2 regions of the Gemella sp. genome follow, and region 2 is predicted to be linked to the other one. Evidence: riboswitches for the same ligand, from Rfam matches in the RefSeq annotation. Region 2 holds a riboswitch; the other holds the start of a gene.
The links. Region 2 has a riboswitch for FMN ahead of ribD (bifunctional diaminohydroxyphosphoribosylaminopyrimidine deaminase/5-amino-6-(5-phosphoribosylamino)uracil reductase RibD). Riboswitches for the same ligand answer to the same signal wherever they lie in the genome.
Positions count from the first base shown of each region.

Region 1: it holds a riboswitch for FMN, as region 2 does, so the genes downstream of both, ACO6OL_RS00335 (ECF transporter S component) here and ribD (bifunctional diaminohydroxyphosphoribosylaminopyrimidine deaminase/5-amino-6-(5-phosphoribosylamino)uracil reductase RibD) in region 2, are expected to answer to the same signal.

Region 1 is NZ_DBHIUF010000001.1:65,630-70,808, reverse strand. Features, by position in the region: gene glmS (glutamine--fructose-6-phosphate transaminase (isomerizing)) at 1-557, shown strand, start outside; FMN riboswitch at 695-807, shown strand; gene ACO6OL_RS00335 (ECF transporter S component) at 1,014-1,574, shown strand; gene ACO6OL_RS00330 (DUF1310 family protein) at 1,749-2,105, opposite strand; gene hemH (ferrochelatase) at 2,431-3,648, shown strand; gene ACO6OL_RS00320 (rhodanese-like domain-containing protein) at 3,958-4,473, shown strand; gene yidD (membrane protein insertion efficiency factor YidD) at 4,705-4,956, opposite strand.
Region 2 is NZ_DBHIUF010000003.1:11,508-26,854, reverse strand. Features, by position in the region: gene gnd (decarboxylating NADP(+)-dependent phosphogluconate dehydrogenase) at 1-586, opposite strand, end outside; gene aldA (aldehyde dehydrogenase) at 1,035-2,486, shown strand; gene ACO6OL_RS01935 (hypothetical protein) at 2,589-3,299, opposite strand; gene ACO6OL_RS01930 (sodium-dependent transporter) at 3,984-5,327, shown strand; FMN riboswitch at 5,435-5,559, shown strand; gene ribD (bifunctional diaminohydroxyphosphoribosylaminopyrimidine deaminase/5-amino-6-(5-phosphoribosylamino)uracil reductase RibD) at 5,732-6,802, shown strand; gene ACO6OL_RS01920 (riboflavin synthase) at 6,787-7,398, shown strand; gene ribA (GTP cyclohydrolase II) at 7,391-8,566, shown strand; gene ribH (6,7-dimethyl-8-ribityllumazine synthase) at 8,580-9,041, shown strand; gene ACO6OL_RS01905 (RluA family pseudouridine synthase) at 9,202-10,080, opposite strand; gene ACO6OL_RS01900 (NAD kinase) at 10,073-10,885, opposite strand; gene ACO6OL_RS01895 (DUF402 domain-containing protein) at 10,866-11,432, opposite strand; gene ACO6OL_RS01890 (metal-sulfur cluster assembly factor) at 11,616-11,933, opposite strand; gene ACO6OL_RS01885 (hypothetical protein) at 11,956-12,999, opposite strand; gene rpiA (ribose-5-phosphate isomerase RpiA) at 13,017-13,691, opposite strand; gene tyrS (tyrosine--tRNA ligase) at 13,728-14,981, opposite strand.

The sequences.
Region 1 (5,179 bases), on a different contig from region 2:
ATGAAGTAGCTAAACAACTTTCTAAACAACCTAAATTTGATATCGAGCAAGAATTATCAGTAATTACTTCTGCAATCGAATCAATTTTAGATGATACAAAAACTATCAAAGACTTAGCTAAAAACTTATTCACAGAGCGTAATGCATTCTATATCGGACGTGGAATCGACTACTATAGTGCATGTGAAGCAGCATTAAAACTTAAAGAAGTTTCTTACATTCAAACAGAAGGATTTGCCGGAGGAGAATTAAAACACGGTACTATCGCTCTTATCGAAGAAAGAACACCTGTTGTAGCTCTTATCACAAGCGCTAAACTAGATTTAAACACACGTAGTAACGTAAGTGAAGTAGCTAGCCGTGGTGCTAATACTCTAATTATTACATTAGAAAAATTAGCTCGTAAAGGTGACTACGCTATCCCTAACGTAAACGAAGATCTTGCTCCAATCGCAAGTATCGTAGTTACACAACTATTCGCATACTACGCAGCCTACACTAAAGGACTAGATGTCGATAAACCACGTAACTTAGCTAAATCAGTAACAGTAGAATAATTTTAAAAATAAAATATTTGAGCAGCTCTAGAAAATTATTTCTGAGCTGCTTTTATCTATTTTTTAAAAAAAGTTAAACCTTTTCACTTTACAACCTAGCAACTTCGGTTTATAATAAACGTATAAATAATAAATTTAATTATCTTCGGGGCAGGGTGAAATTCCCGACCGGCGGTCAAAGTCCGCGAGCGCAAGCAGATTTGGTGAAATTCCAAAACCGACAGTACAGTCTGGATGATAGAAGATATAGAATAAATAAACTTACACATACAGTACATTACGTATGTATATTTGCTGTACTTCGCTTAAGTGTAACGCTTATTTTTCATACCTTTCAGTCCCGCTTTAAAATTTTTAAAGTGGTGTTTTTTATATCTAACGTGATTTAGAATACACCTTTTTAAGAATAATATTGCGGCTATTTTATTGCCTATGAAGATAGGAAAGAGGTTTTAAATGTATAAAAAAAATGTTCACTCACTAGTTTTGAGTGGTATGCTTGCAGTTATTGCTCTACTTCTATCTTTTTTTAGTTTTGCTGTGCCATTCTTGCCACCATTTCTAAAATTTGATTTTACGTTCATCCCGCTATTCATGGCGTTGTTATTATTAGGATATAAAGATGCTCTTTTAGTATCATTCTTAAAAAACTTCCTACACTTCGCTTTATTATCACATGAACCAATCGGATCGATTGCTAATATAGTAGTAGAATTCACTTTTATCAGTATCATCGTTCTTTTCTATAAAAAAGGTACTGCTAAGACTATTATTGGTGGAATCTTAGGAACACTAGCAATAACAGTATTCATGTCACTTCTTAACTACTTCGTATTACTTCCAGCATATGGATATATTATGAATCTAGCAGACATCGTGACTAATGTAAAAACAATCGTAGCTGTTGGTATCGTGCCATTCAACCTACTTAAAGGTGCCTTAGTAACATTCTTATTCTTCGTTACTAAGAGTGTTTATAAATCAATACCAACTAGTATTCGTAGCCGTTTCGCATAATAATATTGGATACTAATTAATTTAACCATGAAAAATCCTCCATTACATCACCTTACTGTAATGGAGGATTCCTTTTTTATTAATTTCCTAGGAAATACTTATCATAATTATTCAAGAAAATCCAAGTTAAGGGGGCAGAAAAATAAAAAAAATCATTTTCTGCCCCCTTAACTGCTATTTATTCAATAATTCATCCAGTTTTTCTGAATGTGATACTTCTTCTACATTCGTATCTTTCTCACTTATCACTGTATCGATATTTAATTTTTCATCATTATTAACTATTAGACGAGCATAGATTTTCTCTCCGACATTTCTAATACTCTCATAATCAATCTTATAATCTTTAATCTTCGCTTTTGCTGTAAATGCAAGTTTATCTTTTTCTAAAATTATTTTTTCATAAAAACCACGTGCATCAGCAGTCTTCACGACTCTAACAATCTCCTTATATTTAGGATTATTTTTCATATAAATAACGCCACCAACAGCTGCAATAAAAGTTATCGCTCCAAATATTTTCTTTCTCATTTAAACATTTCCTCCTTTTTTCTTCAACCAATTGGAGATTCTTAAACTCCCTTATTAGTAAACTTTTTTAGTTAACTTTTATATTATAACTTTTTAGACTTTTTTGCAATAGTTTTTTTAAATTCAATTTTATCAAACTCAAAACAACCTCAATTACCTTATTTTGCCATAATTGCCTATCAGTAAAATAAACATATTAAATCGCCTTTATACACCTTTTATTCCTAATCAATAATGGTTATCTGTAACAATTTATTAATACGTGTGTTTTAGTACAAAAAATGTTATAATTATACATGACTAGACTATTTAGAGAGGTTATAAAATGAGTAAAGCTATTTTAGTAATGACATATGGAACACCTGAAGAATATACATTCGAAGGTATAACAAAATTTTTCACAAATATTAGAAGAGGAGTCCGTCCTAACGACGAAGAAATCAATCTACTTTTAAAAAATTATCTTCGCATTGATGGTTCTCCCCTTCAAGATATAACACTTAAAGAAGTTGAACTTTTAAGAGAATCTGTAAAAGATGAATATAAAGTATACTTTGCCAATAAATTTTCTTCACCTTATATCCCTGATATAATTTCAAAAATGGAAGATGATGGTATAGAGGAATGTATTTGTTTAATTCTTGAACCACATTATTCATTCTACTCTATTATGGGTTACGAAAGATTTATTAAGAGTGATAAAATTAAATTCAATATAATAAAATCTTGGTACAAAGAAGAGAAGTTAATTGAATTCTGGGCAGATGAAATCAAAAAAATTATTACTGAAAAAGTAAAAGAAGATAGCTACAAGGTAGTTTTTTCTGCACACAGCGTACCCGAAATTGCTTTAAAGTATAATGATCCATATGTAGATCAGATTTTTGATATGACAAAACTTATAGCTGAAAAAATAGGTCTTGAAAAAGAAAACTATACGAATACTTGGCAAAGTGAAAGTGATATTGGGATGCCATGGATTAAACCTGATGTTCTCGAGTACTTAAGAGAGCAAGAAGAACATCCTAAGCATTATATATTTGTTCCACTTAGCTTTATAAGCGAGCACATCGAAGTTCTTTTCGATAACGATGTTGAATGTCGAGAACTTTGCGAGGAGTTTGGAGTGACTTATCATAGACCACCTATGCCGAACTACGATTCTCGTTTAATTGAGGCTCTTGTATCAACGATTGAAGCTAACAAAAACAATCCTTTTATTTCTCATAATCCAGAGAAAACAACATTTAATGAAATGGATAAACCAACAGGAGAAATGCCAGACTTCGTTAAAGCAATGTTAGCCAATAAAAAAGATGGTGAAAAACCTGAAATGCCAGACTTCGTTAAAAAAATGCTAGCTAATAAAAAAGATGGTGAAAAGCCTGAAATGCCAGACTTCGTTAAAAAAATGCTAGCCAATAAAAAAGATGACGAAAAGTTAGAGATGCCAAATGTCGTTAAAAAAATGTTAGCTAACAAAAATACTAATACAAAAATTAAAATCCTCCATCTTATAAAAAAGATAATAAGTAGAAAATAAAACTGAATAAATTTTTTCCAAAATTAAAATAAAACTCTGTTACCTTCTTTCCAGTAGCAGAGTTTTTAAATTGCACAAAATATATAAACTTATTGTAACTCTACCTATGAATATCATTTTAATAAACTATATATTATTTTACTATTTATACTATATTCTAAAGTATAAATTTATGCTTACATATAAATATAAATGTAATATTACGATAATCTATAATTTTAAATTAGCTAAATTTTATTTTATATTTAGTTTAAAAATTCACTCTTTTATGTTATAATAAAAGTGAAAATTAAAGGAGGACTAACTTTTATGAAAAAAAATAAAATTACACTAGCTTTATCGAGTATATTACTTTCTGTGTCTTTAATAGGATGCAGTAGTGGAGATGGCCTTAACCGTTCTGCAAAAGATGGAAAAGAAAACGAAGTAGAGAAAGCATCGATAAAATTAGTTAAAGCAACAAAAACAGGGGACTACAACCTAATCAGTGCAGACGAATTAAAAAAATCTATCGATAGCAAAGAAGACATGCTTTTAATTAACACAATTCCTGCAGATCGTTTTGAAAAAACAAAAATAAAAGGTGCTGTTAACGCTGGTCTACCTAAAGAAATGAAAGATTTGAAACCAGAAGAAAAAGAAGCATTCTTAAAAACATTAGGAGACAATAAAGATAAAAAAATAGTTATCTACTGCGGTTTTGTAGCCTGTGAAAGAAGCCACGTCGGTGCAGTATTAGCAAAAGAAGCAGGATACAAAAATGTCTATAGATTCCCGGGCGGAATTGCCGCATGGCTAGATGCAGGAAATAGCATCGATAAATAGTATAAACCCTTGCATCTGTGGATAATTATAAGGGTTTACCTCACTCTTGCAGTATATATTTTAGAATTTGTGGATAATTATGAGGATTTACTTCACAAACACTTTAAACAGATAAATTTTATAAAAAATTATTTTTGCTAAATCGACTCCCTTTTTTTGGCAAAACATGATTATTATTTTATCAAAAAACAATTTCGCCCTATAAAGAGGCAACTTTCTCCCGTTGCCTCTTTATTTTTTTCTTGTAAATTTGAAAATATCCCTTTTAAACAAAGGTACATTATCAAAGTACTCACCTTTATAAAAGGGATGACACTTTAACAGCCTCTTCACCGTTAAATACGTCCCTAAGAAAAAACCAAATCTCTTATAACTCTCTAAAGCATAACTTGAGCATGTAGGAGAAAATCTACACGTTGGTTTTGTGTAACGAGATATGTATCTCCTATATAAATTTATTAAAAATATGCACAATCTTGCCATCGATTCTACTCCTTTCATAAATAATTTTATCAACATAAAATGTTTATTTCAACTTATTCAACCAAAATCCCCAGCCTTCATCATAAATAATGATTATCATTTATAATTTTTCACCTCAGGAAACATTGATAAATCAACATTCTTTTTAGAGAATAATTCTCAATAACTTTTATGAGCTTATTAACTTTACATGAGAAATTCATAGTGCTATAATTTAATCATA
Region 2 (15,347 bases):
AAATTAATTGCATATCTCCATACTCAATACCATTGTGGACCATTTTCACATAGTGACCTGCTCCACCAGTTGAAGTGTAGCTACAGCAAGGAACATCGTTCACTTTAGCAGCAATAGCTTCTAAAATCGGACGAATTTCTTCATATGCTTTTTCATCTCCACCAGGCATTAAAGCAGGACCAAATCTTGCGCCTTCTTCTCCTCCTGATACACCAACACCGAAGTAGTTGATTCCTTTTTCTAATAATAAGTCGTATCTTCTTTGAGTATCTTTGAAGAATGAGTTTCCTCCATCGATAATAATATCACCTTTTTCTAGTAGAGGTGTTAATTGTTCTATTAAACTGTCAACAGCAAACCCAGCTTTAACCATTAAAACTACTTTTCTAGGTTTTTCTAGACCGTCAATTAGCTCTTGTAGAGAGTATCTTCCTACTACATTTTTGTGTGGGTGCTCCTCTAGCATTTTGTCAACAACTGTTGTTGTTCTATTAAATACCGCAACTTTAAATCCATTGTCCGCGATATTTAAAGCTAAGTTGCTTCCCATTACTGATAAACCAATAACTCCTATGTTCTGTTTCATTAATGAACCTCCTAATTATTTCTTATGCTAAGATTATACCACTAAACATGTTGAATATGGAAATAATTTTGCTCGGAAAAATTTTTTACTATTATTTACTTTAATTACTTAATGCATTAAATATACTATTTAATGCTAATCTGTAATAAATATAAAAACTTTTTCTACTGAGTTAATCATCAATAATCTTTAATGTATGCGTTTTATTTGCTATATTACAGAAACTTATAATTTCTTTATTTTTAAAAAGTTATCACAATTGTTACTTTATATTGAAATTATATATACATAACTTTTTTTACAAAACTAGATAATGTGATATTTAAATATACAAATATATATCAAAAACATAAACAAACTACTTGATTTACTTTTATTAATAATATATAATGATAAAAAAGTAATGATAGCGTTTACTTTAGAAAAACAGAAAAAGGAGTTTTACACTATGAGTGAAGTTAAAGTATTAAAAAATTTTATCAATGGAGAATTTGAAAATATTTCGAATTATGATTATCTTGACGTGCTAAATCCTTCAACAGAAGAGGTTCTTGCAAAAGTTCCTTCTTCAACTAGAGAAGATGTAGACCGTGCAATTGATATTGCAGAAGTAGCACAACGTGACTGGGAAAAATTACCAGCAGTTGAAAGAGGCGCATACCTAAGAAAAATTGCAGAACGCATTCGTGAACGTGAACCAGAAATTACACAAACAATCGTTAATGAAGGTGGTAAAACTTTCGATTTAGCAAAAGTTGAAGTATTATTCACAGCTGACTACTTAGATTATATGGCTGAATGGGCTAGAAGATACGAAGGAGAAATTATTCAAAGTGATAGAAAAGATGAACACATCTTCCTATTCAAACGCCCTCACGGAGTAACTACTGGTATCCTACCTTGGAACTTCCCATTCTTCTTAATCGCTAGAAAAGCTGCACCAGCTTTATTAACAGGTAATACAATCGTTATTAAACCTAGCCAATTAACACCAATTAACGCAGATATTTTCGCTGAAATTTGTGTAGAAGTAGGACTTCCTAAAGGCGTTCTTCACATTGTTCACGGTCGTGGATCTGTAGTTGGAAATAGATTAGCTTCTAACCCTAAAGTTGGATTAGTAAGCTTAACAGGTAGCTTAACAGCTGGACAAGAAGTTATGAAAGCTGCCGCTGAAAACATTACTAATGTTTCTCTAGAACTTGGAGGAAAAGCACCAGCTATCGTCTTCAAAGATGCAGACCTAAATCTTGCTGCTAAAGCAATCGTAGCTTCACGTGTAATTAACTCAGGGCAAGTATGTAACTGTGCAGAAAGAGTATATGTACACGAAGATGTTAAAGTTGAATTCGAAAAATTATTATTCGCTGAACTTGATAAAGTTAAATTCGGTGACCCTAATAAAGAAGGTGGCGTAGATTACGGACCACTTATCGAAAAACGCGCTGTAGACGCTGTTGCTGAAAAAGTTGCTTATGCAGTAAAACAAGGTGCAACTCTATCTTATGGTGGAACTCGCGATGAAAACCAAGTTGGATATTTCTATGGACCAACTGTATTAACTGACGTAACTAACGAAATGAACATCATGAAAGAAGAAACATTCGGACCTGTAATCCCAATCGCTACATTCAAAACTTTAGAAGAAGTATTAGAATACGCTAACGATTCAGAATATGGATTAACTTCATCAGTTTACACTACTAACCTAAACACTGCATTCAAAGCGGTTAATGGTCTAAAATTTGGTGAAACATACATCAACCGTGAAAACTTCGAAGCAATGCAAGGATTCCACGCTGGACGTCGTAAATCTGGTATCGGTGGAGCAGACGGTAAACATGGTTTAGAAGAATACTTAACAACTCAAGTTGTTTACATGCAATTAGATAACGAATAAAAAGAAAACCCAGATTCTAGAAATTCTAGAGTCTGGGTTTATACTTTTTATATTGAAAGAAAGATTCTAAATAATTAGAATCTTTCACATCTTATATATTAATTAAGATAATTCTGGAAAAAATCCTGGGGGTGGTGTAACTGGATCCGTATCACCACTTAGTTTACCATCACTTTTATTCCCAGATTTCCCTGGTGCTGGTTGTGGTGCTGGCGTTGGTTTCGGAGTTAAGTCTCCTGGTTTATCACTTGGAGCTGGTGTTGTATTTCCTGGTTCAGTTGGTTTATCAGCTGGTGTTCCTGGAGCTGGAGCCGGAGTTGGTTTCGGTTCTGGCGTTGGTTGTGGTGCTGGTGTTGCATTTCCTGGTTTTCCTGGTTCAGTTGGTTTACCATCTTCGTATTTGTAAGAAACTGTTGCTCTTACTAAGTGAGCGTTGATAGTTTTTGAGATTGTTACGTGCTCAGTTACTGCAGCAGTTTTTGGTAATGCTTTTGGAGCAAATCCATTTCCTACTTTAGCATCTACGTTGAAAGGTACTAATTTAGTTTCACCTTTTTTAAGATCTCCAACGTTTACTGTGTATTGACCTTTTCCATCAACAGAGATTGTAACTTTTGCAGCTTGTACATCTTGAGTTGCAGTAACTTGTACGAAGTTACCTTTCTCATTTTGTACGAATTTAGCTGAAACGTGTTTTGATTGAGCTTGCTCAGCAGCTTGTGCTACTGGTGCAGTTGTTTGAGCTGCTACTGGTGCTACTGCTAATCCAGCAACTACTGTAGCTGCTACTACTTTTTTAATATTTTTGTTCATTATTAAACTTCCTCCTATTTATTATATAAATACATTAATTTATGCATTAAATTCATATAGTTACAATACTAACATATATTAAAATTCAATGCAACACTTTACGTGAATTTTTAAAGATTTTATAGGATTTTTTTTAAAACTGTTTATAGCAGAAAATCAAATAACCGTCCCTTTCCCATTTATATTAGCCCTTCTGTAACTTTTTTAAACAAAATAATTAATCATATTAATTATTTAACTTATCCCCTATTCGATATTTTTTATCAATTAAAACAATTTTCATAAATTAGCATTAACTCAAACGCAGACTTTTTTTATTAAAATCGAAAATTTAATGTCTTTTCTATTTTTTCATAAAGATTACAAAAAAACAATTGACAAATTTTCAGATAAATGTTAAGATTTTAACAACAATTATAAAAAGGAGCTACTCAATAATGAAAAACACTATTTTAACTAGTAAAAGAGAATACTTTTTTGTGCCATTTTAGCAGCACTTATATCTCATAGCATTGTAGATATAAGTGCAACGATGTCTACAATGGCTAGTTAAGTTTGTTTTTCGGCCATTGGTAAAATACTAAATGGTCTTTGAGTATAATAATATATATTTCTAAAAAGCTATTTAGTATTTTCTAAATAGCTTTTACTTATTTTTAAAATCAAATTTAGGAGGAAAATTTTATGTCAGATAATTCAAAATGGAGTTCTAAAATAGGATTCATACTTGCTTCTGCTGGTTCTGCAATAGGACTAGGTGCAGTATGGAAGTTCCCGTATATGACTGCAGCTAATGGTGGAGGTGGATTCTTACTTGTTTTCCTTATATTCACATTATTAATTGGTTTACCACTTCTTCTAGCTGAATTTGTACTAGGTCGTGGCGCTGGTGTTTCAGCGATTAGAACTTTCGGTAAATTAGGAAAAAATAAAAAATACAATGTTATTGGTTATATCGGTGGATTCGCCCTATTCATCTTACTATCATTCTACAGTGTTATCGGCGGATGGATTTTAGTATATCTTGGTATTTCAATTGCAGATGCTATTGGAGTACACTCTACTACTGATCATGCGGCACTTTTCGTTAGTATTATTTCTAACACTTGGATCGCATTAGGAGCACAAGCATTATTCATCTTATTGAATATTTATATTGTATCTCGTGGTGTACAAAAAGGTATTGAAAAAGCATCAAAAATCATGATGCCTCTATTATTCATTATCTTCCTAGTAATTATCGCAAGATCACTAACATTACCTAACGCGATGAGCGGTGTTACTTATTTCTTAAAACCAGATTTCACTAAAATCACTAGTTCTGGAATTTTATTCGCACTAGGACAATCATTCTTCGCACTATCAATCGGGGTTACAGCTATGCTTACATATGCTTCTTACCTTGATAGAAGAACTAATCTTGTTCAATCTGGTATTTCAGTTGTGTTAATGAACATTGCAGTTTCTGTAATGGCTGGATTAGCAATCTTCCCTGCGATGAGTTCATTCGGTATGGAGTCTGAAGGTGGACCAAGTCTATTATTCATAGTATTACCACAGCTATTCAACAATATGGCATTCGGTAAAATTTTCTACATCTTATTCTTAATATTATTCTTATTCGCTACTATTACCTCATCAGTAGTTATGTTAGAAATTAATGTAGGAAACATTACTAATCAAAGAAACACTAACCGTACTAAATTTAGTGTAATTATCGGAATCTTAACTTTCATAGTTGGAATTCCTTCTGCCTTATCTTACGGATCGCTGTCTAATACATTAATATTTGGAAAAACAGTATTCGATTTAATGGATTTCTTAGTATCTAATATTCTAATGCCACTTGGTTGTCTTGCTTTATCAATATTCACAGGATATGTACTTGATAAAAAAGTAGCTCTAGAACAATTACACATAGATGAAAATAAAAAATCTAGCCTAGTATTATTTAAAGTATGGTTATTCTTACTAAGATATGTACTTCCAGTTATTATCCTTATCGTTTGTTTAGCACAATTCTTATAATAAATTAAACAAAACTATCACATTGTATATTTTATATTTTGTGATAGTTTTTATTTTTTATCATTGACAATCGTTTTCATTAGTGTTAATATTAATTCATGAATTAAATATTTCTTCGGGGTCGGGTGAAAGTCCCAACCGGCGGTGACTAGTTTACTAGAAGTCCGTGAGCGCAAGCTGATCTGGTGAGATTCCAGAACCGACAGTAAAGTCTGGATGGGAGAAGAAATTAGTAACATTAGGATAAAAACACCTAATGCTTTATTGAGAATATTTTTATAGCCTATAGTGTATCTAAGAGCACTAAGGTCTATTAACCGAATATAAAACTAACCATCAATCCCGATTAAATTTGAACTTCAAATGTAATTGGGATTTTTATTATTTAGAAAGGAGTTGATAATATGCATGAATATTTTATGAAACTTGCACTTCTTGAAGCTAAGCGTGGTGCTAAATACACACATACTAACCCTTTGGTAGGAGCAATTATTGTGAAAGATAATGAAATTATAGCACGGGGTTCGCATCTTCGCTATGGGTGTGAACACGCTGAAAAAAATGCAATTTCTACTTGCGAAACTCCTGAAAAATTATTTAATTCAACACTTTACGTCACTTTAGAACCTTGTAATCATAAAGGTAAACAACCACCTTGTACAGATGCTATCGTAGAAATGGGTATCTCTAAGGTAGTTGTTGCTCAATTAGATCCTAATCCTATTGTTAGCGGAAAAGGAATTAAATATTTGCAAGATAATGGTATAGAAGTAATAACCGGTATCCTTGAAAAAGAGGCTTACAATTTAAACTACGCTTATAATCTATTTCATAGTAAAAAAAGACCTTATATAGTTTTAAAACAAGCCACTAGTCTCGATGGAAAACTAGCCTTTACCAACGAAAGAACTCAAATTACCGGTAAAGAAGTCTATGATTTTGTCAGAAGTGAAAGAGATAATTATCAAGTAATTCTCGTAGGCGCAAAAACTGTGTTAATAGACAATCCTACATTACTTGGTGCTAATACATCCCTTTTCCCACCAAAAAGAATTGTACTAGATGCTGAGGGGTCTATCTTTGAAAAGAGTAATCTTAATTTATTTAATAATAGTTCATCTGAAGTTATAATTTTTACAAAAGTTAAACACGAAAACTTACCCTCACATGTGACTCTCATTAAACCTAAAGAATTCAGCATAAAAGAAATTTTATCAGAAATCGGAAAACTCGGTATTCAATCAGTTTATGTTGAAGGTGGACCGAGCATTCATGATCAATTTTTAGCTAGCGGTTATTGGGATGAAGTCATAACCTATGTCTCCCCTACTCTTTTGGGTGGAAATAACATTTCATCATTCACTAGCAATAGGATAACAAATGAAAAAATACAACTTCACGATACTAAGATTACTAAACTTGGTGAAGATATACGTATCTCAGGAAGGAGAGTTTCTCAATGTTTACAGGATTAATAAAAGAGCAAGGTAAAATAGTAAAAATTATTAAATCTAGTCATAGTATAAAACTGACTATTCAAGCAAGTAAGAATTTACTAGAAACATACAAAATTGGTGATAGTATGGCGGTAAACGGCGTATGTCTAACATGTGTTCAAAAAAGTTCATCGCAGTTCACTGTAGATATTATGCCAGAGACTTATAAAAGAACCACATTTAAAGATTTAAAAATAAATGATGCTGTGAACTTAGAACCTGCAATGGGACATTCAGACAGATTTGAAGGTCATATTGTTTCGGGACATAGTGATGGTTTAGCACAGTTAGCAGCAAGGCAAAAAGATGAAAATGCCATTCTACTTACTTTTTCTTATCCAGGTAAATTCCAAGGTGAAATTATAAACCAAGGTTCGATTACTATTAATGGGATAAGTTTAACAGTAGTAACTTGTGATAACAACAAATTTACAGTGTCGCTAATTCCACATACAGCTAAGCATACAAACTTAGAAAAATTAAAAATTGGTGATAGTGTAAATATAGAAACAGATATACTAGCGAAATATATTAAAGCTCAATTAAAACTATTTGGAGGAAAGTTTAATGATTAATAACGTAAGACAAGCAATAGAAGATTTAAAAGCTGGAAAATTAATCGTTCTTATTGATGATGATGACAGAGAAGCTGAAGGAGATTTAGTAGGAATAGCTGAACTAGTTACTGGTGAAACTGTTAACTTTATGGCAAAACATGCACGTGGTTTAATTTGCGCACCAGTTTCAACTGAGATTGCAAAAAGATTAAATCTACACTCTATGTTAGATAAAAATACAGATCCACACCAGACTGCGTTTACAGTTAGCGTTGACCATAAAACATCAACTACGGGAATATCAGCTTTTGAAAGAGCAACAACCATAAAAGAATTAGCAAATCCGAATTCTAAACCAGAGGATTTCAATAGACCTGGTCATATGTTCCCACTTATCGGTCGTGATGGTGGAATTAAAGTTCGTCGCGGACACACAGAAGCAAGTTTAGATTTAGCAAGATTAGCTAATAGTACAGAAGCTACATATATCTGTGAAATTATGAATGAAGATGGAACTATGGCTAGAAGAGATGACTTGTATGAATTCGCTAAAAAATGGAATTTAACAGTCGTGGATTTAGATGAGTTAACACGTTTTTTGTCATTTAACGACAGCGTGAAAGTAAAGTTACCAACAGAATTTGGAGATTTTGATTTACAGCTGTTCGAAGACGAATTTAATAAAGAACACCTAATTATTAGCAAAGGTGATTTAACTTCTGAAGAACCATTATTAATACGAGTTCACTCAGAGTGTTTAACTGGAGATGTCTTCACTTCTCATAGATGTGACTGCGGTGAACAACTACATGCAGCACTTCAAAAAATTTCCGACTTAGGTCGTGGGGCTGTTCTCTATCTACGACAAGAAGGACGTGGAATAGGATTAAGAAATAAACTTCTTGCCTATCAACTGCAAGAGCAAGGGGTTGATACTTACGAAGCTAATGTACAGCTAGGATTCGCTCCCGATGAAAGGGATTATACTATAGCCGTGGACATACTTGATTACTTAGGTATTAAATCGGTAAAACTTCTTACAAATAATCCTGATAAAGTAGAACAACTAAGTTCTTTAGGAATAAATGTAGTAGACCGTGTTCCAATAAATATAAAACCACAAAAAGAAAATAAATACTATTTACAAACAAAAAAAATTAAATTTAATCATTTATTAGATATATAAGGAGAATATTATTATGACAACATTTGAAGGAAAATTTATAGGAAAAGATATTAAAGTAGCGATTGTAGTAGCTCGCTTTAACGAATTTATTACTTCTAAATTATTAGGTGGAGCTAAAGACACACTTATTAGAAACGAAGTAAAAGAAGAAAATATCGATGTTTACTGGGTTCCAGGAGCTTTTGAAATTCCATTTATCACTAAAAAATTAGTAGCTACAAATAAATACGATGGCGTTATTACATTAGGAAGTGTTATTCGTGGAAGTACTAGTCACTATGACCTAGTTTGTAATGAAGTTGCAAAAGGTGTTGGTCACATTAGTCTTAATAGTGATATCCCTGTTATGTTCGGAGTAATAACTACTGAAGACATCGATCAAGCTATTGAAAGAGCGGGATCAAAAGCAGGAAACAAAGGTAGCGATTGCGCCCAAGGTCTTCTTGAGATGATAGATTTAACTAAACAGATTTAAGAGATTAAACTTAATTACTATACTGAAGTCAAATCAGAGAGCGTAAATAAAACTCTGTACATTCTTTATGTTAATCAAAATTTGATAATTTATATCTTTACGAAATTTGTTAATATAACAAACTCGAGGCATGAAAAAATTTTCTCCATACCTCGAGTTTTTATTTGTTTATAATAACATTAGTCATATCATTAGGCAAATCTACTCTAACATTTATCATCTCGTCAGTTATAGGATGGATAAATGCTAAGTTGCTACAATGAAGCGATTGACGGGGTATTAATCTCATATCTCCACCATACAATCCATCGCCAAGGAGTGAATAGCCTCTATATTTCATATGTACCCTTATCTGGTGCGTTCTACCTGTGTAAAGTTTTAGTTTGACAACACTGATATCTTTGTCTGAAATATACTCTTCTAACCAGTATTCAGTCTTAGCGAATTCTCCACCTTCACCTACTTCTCGTTCTATAATGCTAGAACTTACTCGTCGGATAGGCGCTTCAATAATTTCGTTATTTTTTACTTTTCCATTTACCAAGGCAGTATAATACTTATCTATCTCCATATTACTAAACAATGCATGAACATGTCTGTGTTTGGCAATTAATACCAATCCCGAAGTGTTTTTATCTAGACGTGTAACAATATGAGGAATTGTATTAATCTTTTTCTTTTTAAAATAATAATTTACTCTCTCAAGAAGTGACTCATCCTCAAGATTTCTAGATGGTATTGAGGGTAAATTAATCTCTTTATTTACAATTAAGAAGTAAGGATCCTCATAAACAATATCAATAGGCTTATCTATAAATCTAACAACTTCACTAAAATTTTCACTAGGTAAAGTAATCTCTATAATGTCATTTATCTTCAAAAGATATCTAACATTCTCTTCTCTACCATTTACCTTTATACTCCCATCACTATCAAACTTTATTCTTGTTAAAGTTTTTCTGGAAATATTATTCGCTAATAGAAACTCCCTTAAAACTTGTTCTTCTCGAATTGTATATTTTAAAATAATATTAGTCATTTTTTATAAATGATCTCTTCACTCGTTGCCAAAAGCTATCTTCATTATAACGAATAAAAGAAACCTTTTTATCCTTTGCTAAAGTTATTTTTATTTTGGCTACACTATCATAATTATAATGCATGTGATCTACTGTAATACGATGATTTTCCGGTCTCATAGGTTTAATCATAAGCTCATCATTTTGAGATAAGATTAATGGATTCCCTAGTGTTCTATAAACAAGATTATTTAAAGCTGCAATTTCTGTTACCTGATACAATGGTAATTGCGGATGAATTACAGCACCACCTAAGCTCTTATTATAAGCTGTAGAACCTGTCGGCGTACTTATACATAAACCATCCCCTCTAAAACTTTCAAAGTGAACACCATTAATATAAACTTTCGCCGCATAAGTTACTCCTGTATGATTGTTTACAGTCACTTCATTTAAAGAATAATAATCAGAAACCAAATCTCCATTAGAGCAATATGCTTTTACTCTTAACAATGGATATTCTTCAATCTTTGGAGTTAACGCTAACATATCAAAGAATATTTTTTCATAGTTTTGTGCAGAATAATCTGTATAAAACCCTAAATGCCCTGTATGAATTGATAAAAATTTTACCGTATCTAACTTATCCATATATTTATTAAAAGTACGAAGTACAGTCCCATCTCCACCAATCGCAAAAACATAATCAGGATTTTCCTTATCTTCTATCATTTTACTCGATAATAGAAAGTCCTTCAGTTGTAATCCTATTTTTTCTGAAATCTCGTCATGTCTTACTTCTACACTAAATTTTCCTTGTAACATTTTGATCTTCACCCATTATTTTTTCATAATTTTCTAACCACACATCTGCAAAATCTGGTGCAAGCGCTCCTTGATTTTTATCAATCCATTCTTGAAGTTTATTCACGTTATATTTCAAAATTTTATCTATTTTTTCTCCATATTTATAGCGAACTTTATTCTGATTATATTCGTCTTCATCAAGTAAGAAATACTTTCCATCAGGATATTTCTTTATATCTAAATCATAATCTATGTATTTCACTCCATCTACATCATATGCAAATGGACTACTTAAATTAGAATAATAATGTACCCCATCTTCCCTAAACATACAAATTATGTTAAACCAGCATTCATTATGAAAATATACTAAAGCTACTTCTTTAGTGACCCAGGTTCTTCCATCATTTTCTGTGACAAGTGTTCTATTGTTAGCTAAAATTAGAACTTGTTCATCCGCTTCTAGCACAACATTTTTATGCCAAATTCTATGTATTGAACCATCATGTTTATATGCTATTATTTTTACTACATCGCCCTTTTTAGGTCTTTCTCCTCTGTACATAGTTCCTCCTTTCATACTCTTTTTTAATGTCTTTTTAATTATAACATATTTAATATATTTCATTCTACTCTAATAACAATTTTTTTATAAATTTCTCTATCCATTTTCTATAAATAATATTAAAAAAGCAACTTCAAAATTTTTCTTAGATTCAATTTTGAAATTGCTTTTTATATTTATATTCTATTCGTAATCTATTACTCCAAGAGCAATCTTAGCATAACGTGACATTCTATCTTTTGTCCAAGCCGGTTCCCATACTATGTTGACGTCTACTGATTCTATCTCATCAACACCTAACATCGCTGTCTCAACTTGTTCGATGATAATCGGTGCTAGAGGGCATCCCATTGATGTTAGCGTCATATCAACGATTGCATGCTTATTATCGTCACTCATCTTAACATCATACACTAATCCTAAATTCATAATATCGATACCAAGCTCAGGGTCTATTACATTTTCTAATGCTTCTATCACTCTATCTTTTAATGTTTCCATTTCTTACACCTCTTCCTTATTCTTAAAAATCATATTCTACTTCTTTTCCGTATTTCTCTTTTAATGTTTTTCCTAATTCAGTAATATCTGCTATTGCACCATTATAATGTGAACACATTCTTATTACTTCATTTGATTCAAAATATCTATGAATCATCGCTGTATAGCCAACAATTATATTTTTCGAATCTCTCACATCGCTAAAAGTAATCTTCGAAAATCCTGATAATAGTTCAAAATTAAAGACCCCATCATAGAATATTAATGCATCTTTATATATCAAAACTTTTAAATTTTTATTTATATATTTTGCTTCTCTCAATAAAATATCTATATCATACTCTGTCTCTAGATATTCAATAAATAACTCTTCATATTCAATTCTAGACTTTCTAATACCTTTTATTATAGATCTAATTAAAAATAATGTAGCCAAAACTACAACTACAGTCAAGCCATAAATGCTTAAATAATATAAATTACCAGGTACTTTTATATAAACATTAAAAATAAAAGGTTTTTCTTGTAATCTACTTTTAAAATTAGCTGTTGCTCTGTTTGTTTCAAATTCTTTAACTACATCTGATATTCTATCGTTAATCAAAGAACTATGTTTTTCAACAGCCTGAAATTTGTATAACAATTCAGAAGAAATATTAGTTCTTCCTTTACTTCCTTTTTCTCCTATTACATCAATACGAGAATAAATATTTTTATCTTTCAGATTTATTATTTTACCCTCTGGAACATCACTACTTTGAATTAATTTCTTAATATCTTCTTGTGTAGCCTTTAATATTACAAAACCATGTTCGTGTTGAACCATATAAAATTTTTCATCGTTAGCTAGTTTTTCGTCTACTATATCCAGTTCTTCAAGAGCCTCTAATTTAATATAAGTAAATCCAGAATAATTCCCTGTGAATTGATCACCTTCAGTATATAACGTTTCAGCAGATTTTGTGTAGCTATTATACGAAGCTCTAATGGCGATTAAACTAACAAAAACCAAGATTATAGCCAAGAATATTTTTAACCTTGTCCCTCTTAAATAACTCTTCCTCATAACTTTCCTTCACACCCTTAATTATTTGGATTTTCTATAATTACAGCTCCCTGTTCTGTTCCTTTAATACATAGTTTGCACATGTTTAAAAATAAACCATGCTCTACTACTCCAACTATACTTTCTAGTTTTTCTTTTACAGCTTTAATATCAAATCCGTAACCTAAGTGTAAATCTACAATATAATTATTGTTGTCAGTTATAAGAGTAGCTCCATCTTTTAATCTTAACACTGGTTTTAGTCCCACTTCTTCCATTTTTCTTATAGTATGACTATAACCAAATGGCAATATCTCTACAGGTAGGTTGAAGTTACCAAGTTTTTCTACATCTTTACTCTCATCATAAATCCAGATTACTTCACGAGCAATATCGGCAACTATTTTTTCTCTAAATAACGCTGCTCCTCCACCTTTTATCGCATTGAAGTTCTTATCGATTTCATCTACACCATCAACAGCAAGGTCAATATGATCAATTTCTTCTAGTTCTTTGATTGTAAGACCAAGACTTTTAGCTAATTCCACAGTTTGAATAGAAGTTGATACCATTTCAACATTCAAACCTTCTTTTACTTTATCAGCTAGCGCATGAACAAAATAGAATACAGTCGAACCTGTCCCTAAACCAACGATCGTACCATCTTTTACATATTCTACAGCCTTTTTACCAACAACTTCTTTTAGATTCATTTCGGTTCCCCTCTTTATGTATATGTTACTTTTAAATTATTTATATTCTACTAATAGATATTTCTTCTTACCACGTCTAAGTACTGTAAATCCATCTTCTAATCTGTCTTTAGTATCTACAACATAGTCTAAATCTGTAATTTTATCCCCGTTCACATAAACAGCTCCATTATTTACATCTTCACGAGCTTGACGTTTTGATTGAACTAAATTACTTTCAACTAGGAAATCTACGATATTGTATTCTTTTTTCTCTAATTCAGATTTCGGCATTCCTTTAACAGCTGCTTTTAATTCATCGTGAGTTAGTTCTTTAATGTTTCCTGAGAATAATGCTTTTGTAATGTTTAATGCACTTTCTAATGCTTTTTCACCATGAACAATTTTCACCATTTCTTCAGCTAATGCTTTTTGAGCAAGACGTAAGTGTGGTTCTTTTTCTGAGCTTTCTTTTAACGCTTCAATTTGATCTTTTTCTAAGAATGTGAATTTCTTAAGAGCTGGTACTACTTCTGTATCCGCAGTGTTGAACCAGAATTGGTAGAATTCATAAGGTGTCGTTTGTTCTGGGTCTAACCATACTGCTCCACCTGTAGATTTACCAAATTTAGTTCCATCAGATTTAAGCATCAATGGAATAGTAAATCCGTATGCTTCAACATCCCCACGAAGTTTTCTCATGATTTCTAGACCAGTAGTAATGTTACCCCATTGGTCTGAACCACCAATTTGTAATTTAACATTGTGGTATTCATTTAAGTATGCATAGTCAATACCTTGTAGTATAGTATAACTAAATTCTGTAAATGATAATCCGTTATCTAGACGGCTTGAAATTGAATCCTTCGCTAGTAAATAGTTGATGTTTACTAATTTTCCATAGTCACGTAAAAATTCGATCATAGAAAGTTTTCCTAACCAGTCACGGTTATTTACGAATTCGATATTGTCATCTCCACGGAAAATATTACGAAGTTGTGCTTCAAGACGACGAGCATTATCTTCAATTACTTCAAGGCTTTGTAATTGACGCTCTTCGCTTCTTCCTGATGGGTCTCCGATAATACCAGTTCCTCCACCTACTAAAATAACAGGTTTATGCCCATGCTGTTGAAATCTTTTTAATGTTAAAAATGGTAGTAAGTGCCCTATGTGTAATGAATTACCAGTTGGATCTGTGCCACAGTAGATTGATACACTTTCTTTTTCTAATAATTCTTTAATTCCTTCTTCATCTGTTTGTTGATAAACTAAATCTCTATATTTTAAATCTTCTAATAATTTACTCATTAAAATACCTCCATAACAATTTTAATACACTTATCTCAATTATATCATATTTTTATTTTTTGTTTTATATTTTTCTTATATTTTAAAAACAAACTAATAAATTCTTAGGGAAATTTCTATAGAAAAAACTAGAATCTATCATTAAAAACAAACAACTCCCCTAACCTAACTTCTAATTAAAAATATGGGAATGACTCAAAAATCGAAATTTTGGATAAATCGATTTGTCGAGTCACCTTCCGCAGTGATTTATTATATATATAAGGAGCTTTTATGAAGCGAATTTAGATATCAATAAGCCTCTGCGTCTATGAGTTCTTATACAAACTTTTTCTGAAATTTGGAATTTTTGGGCACGCTCCTTAC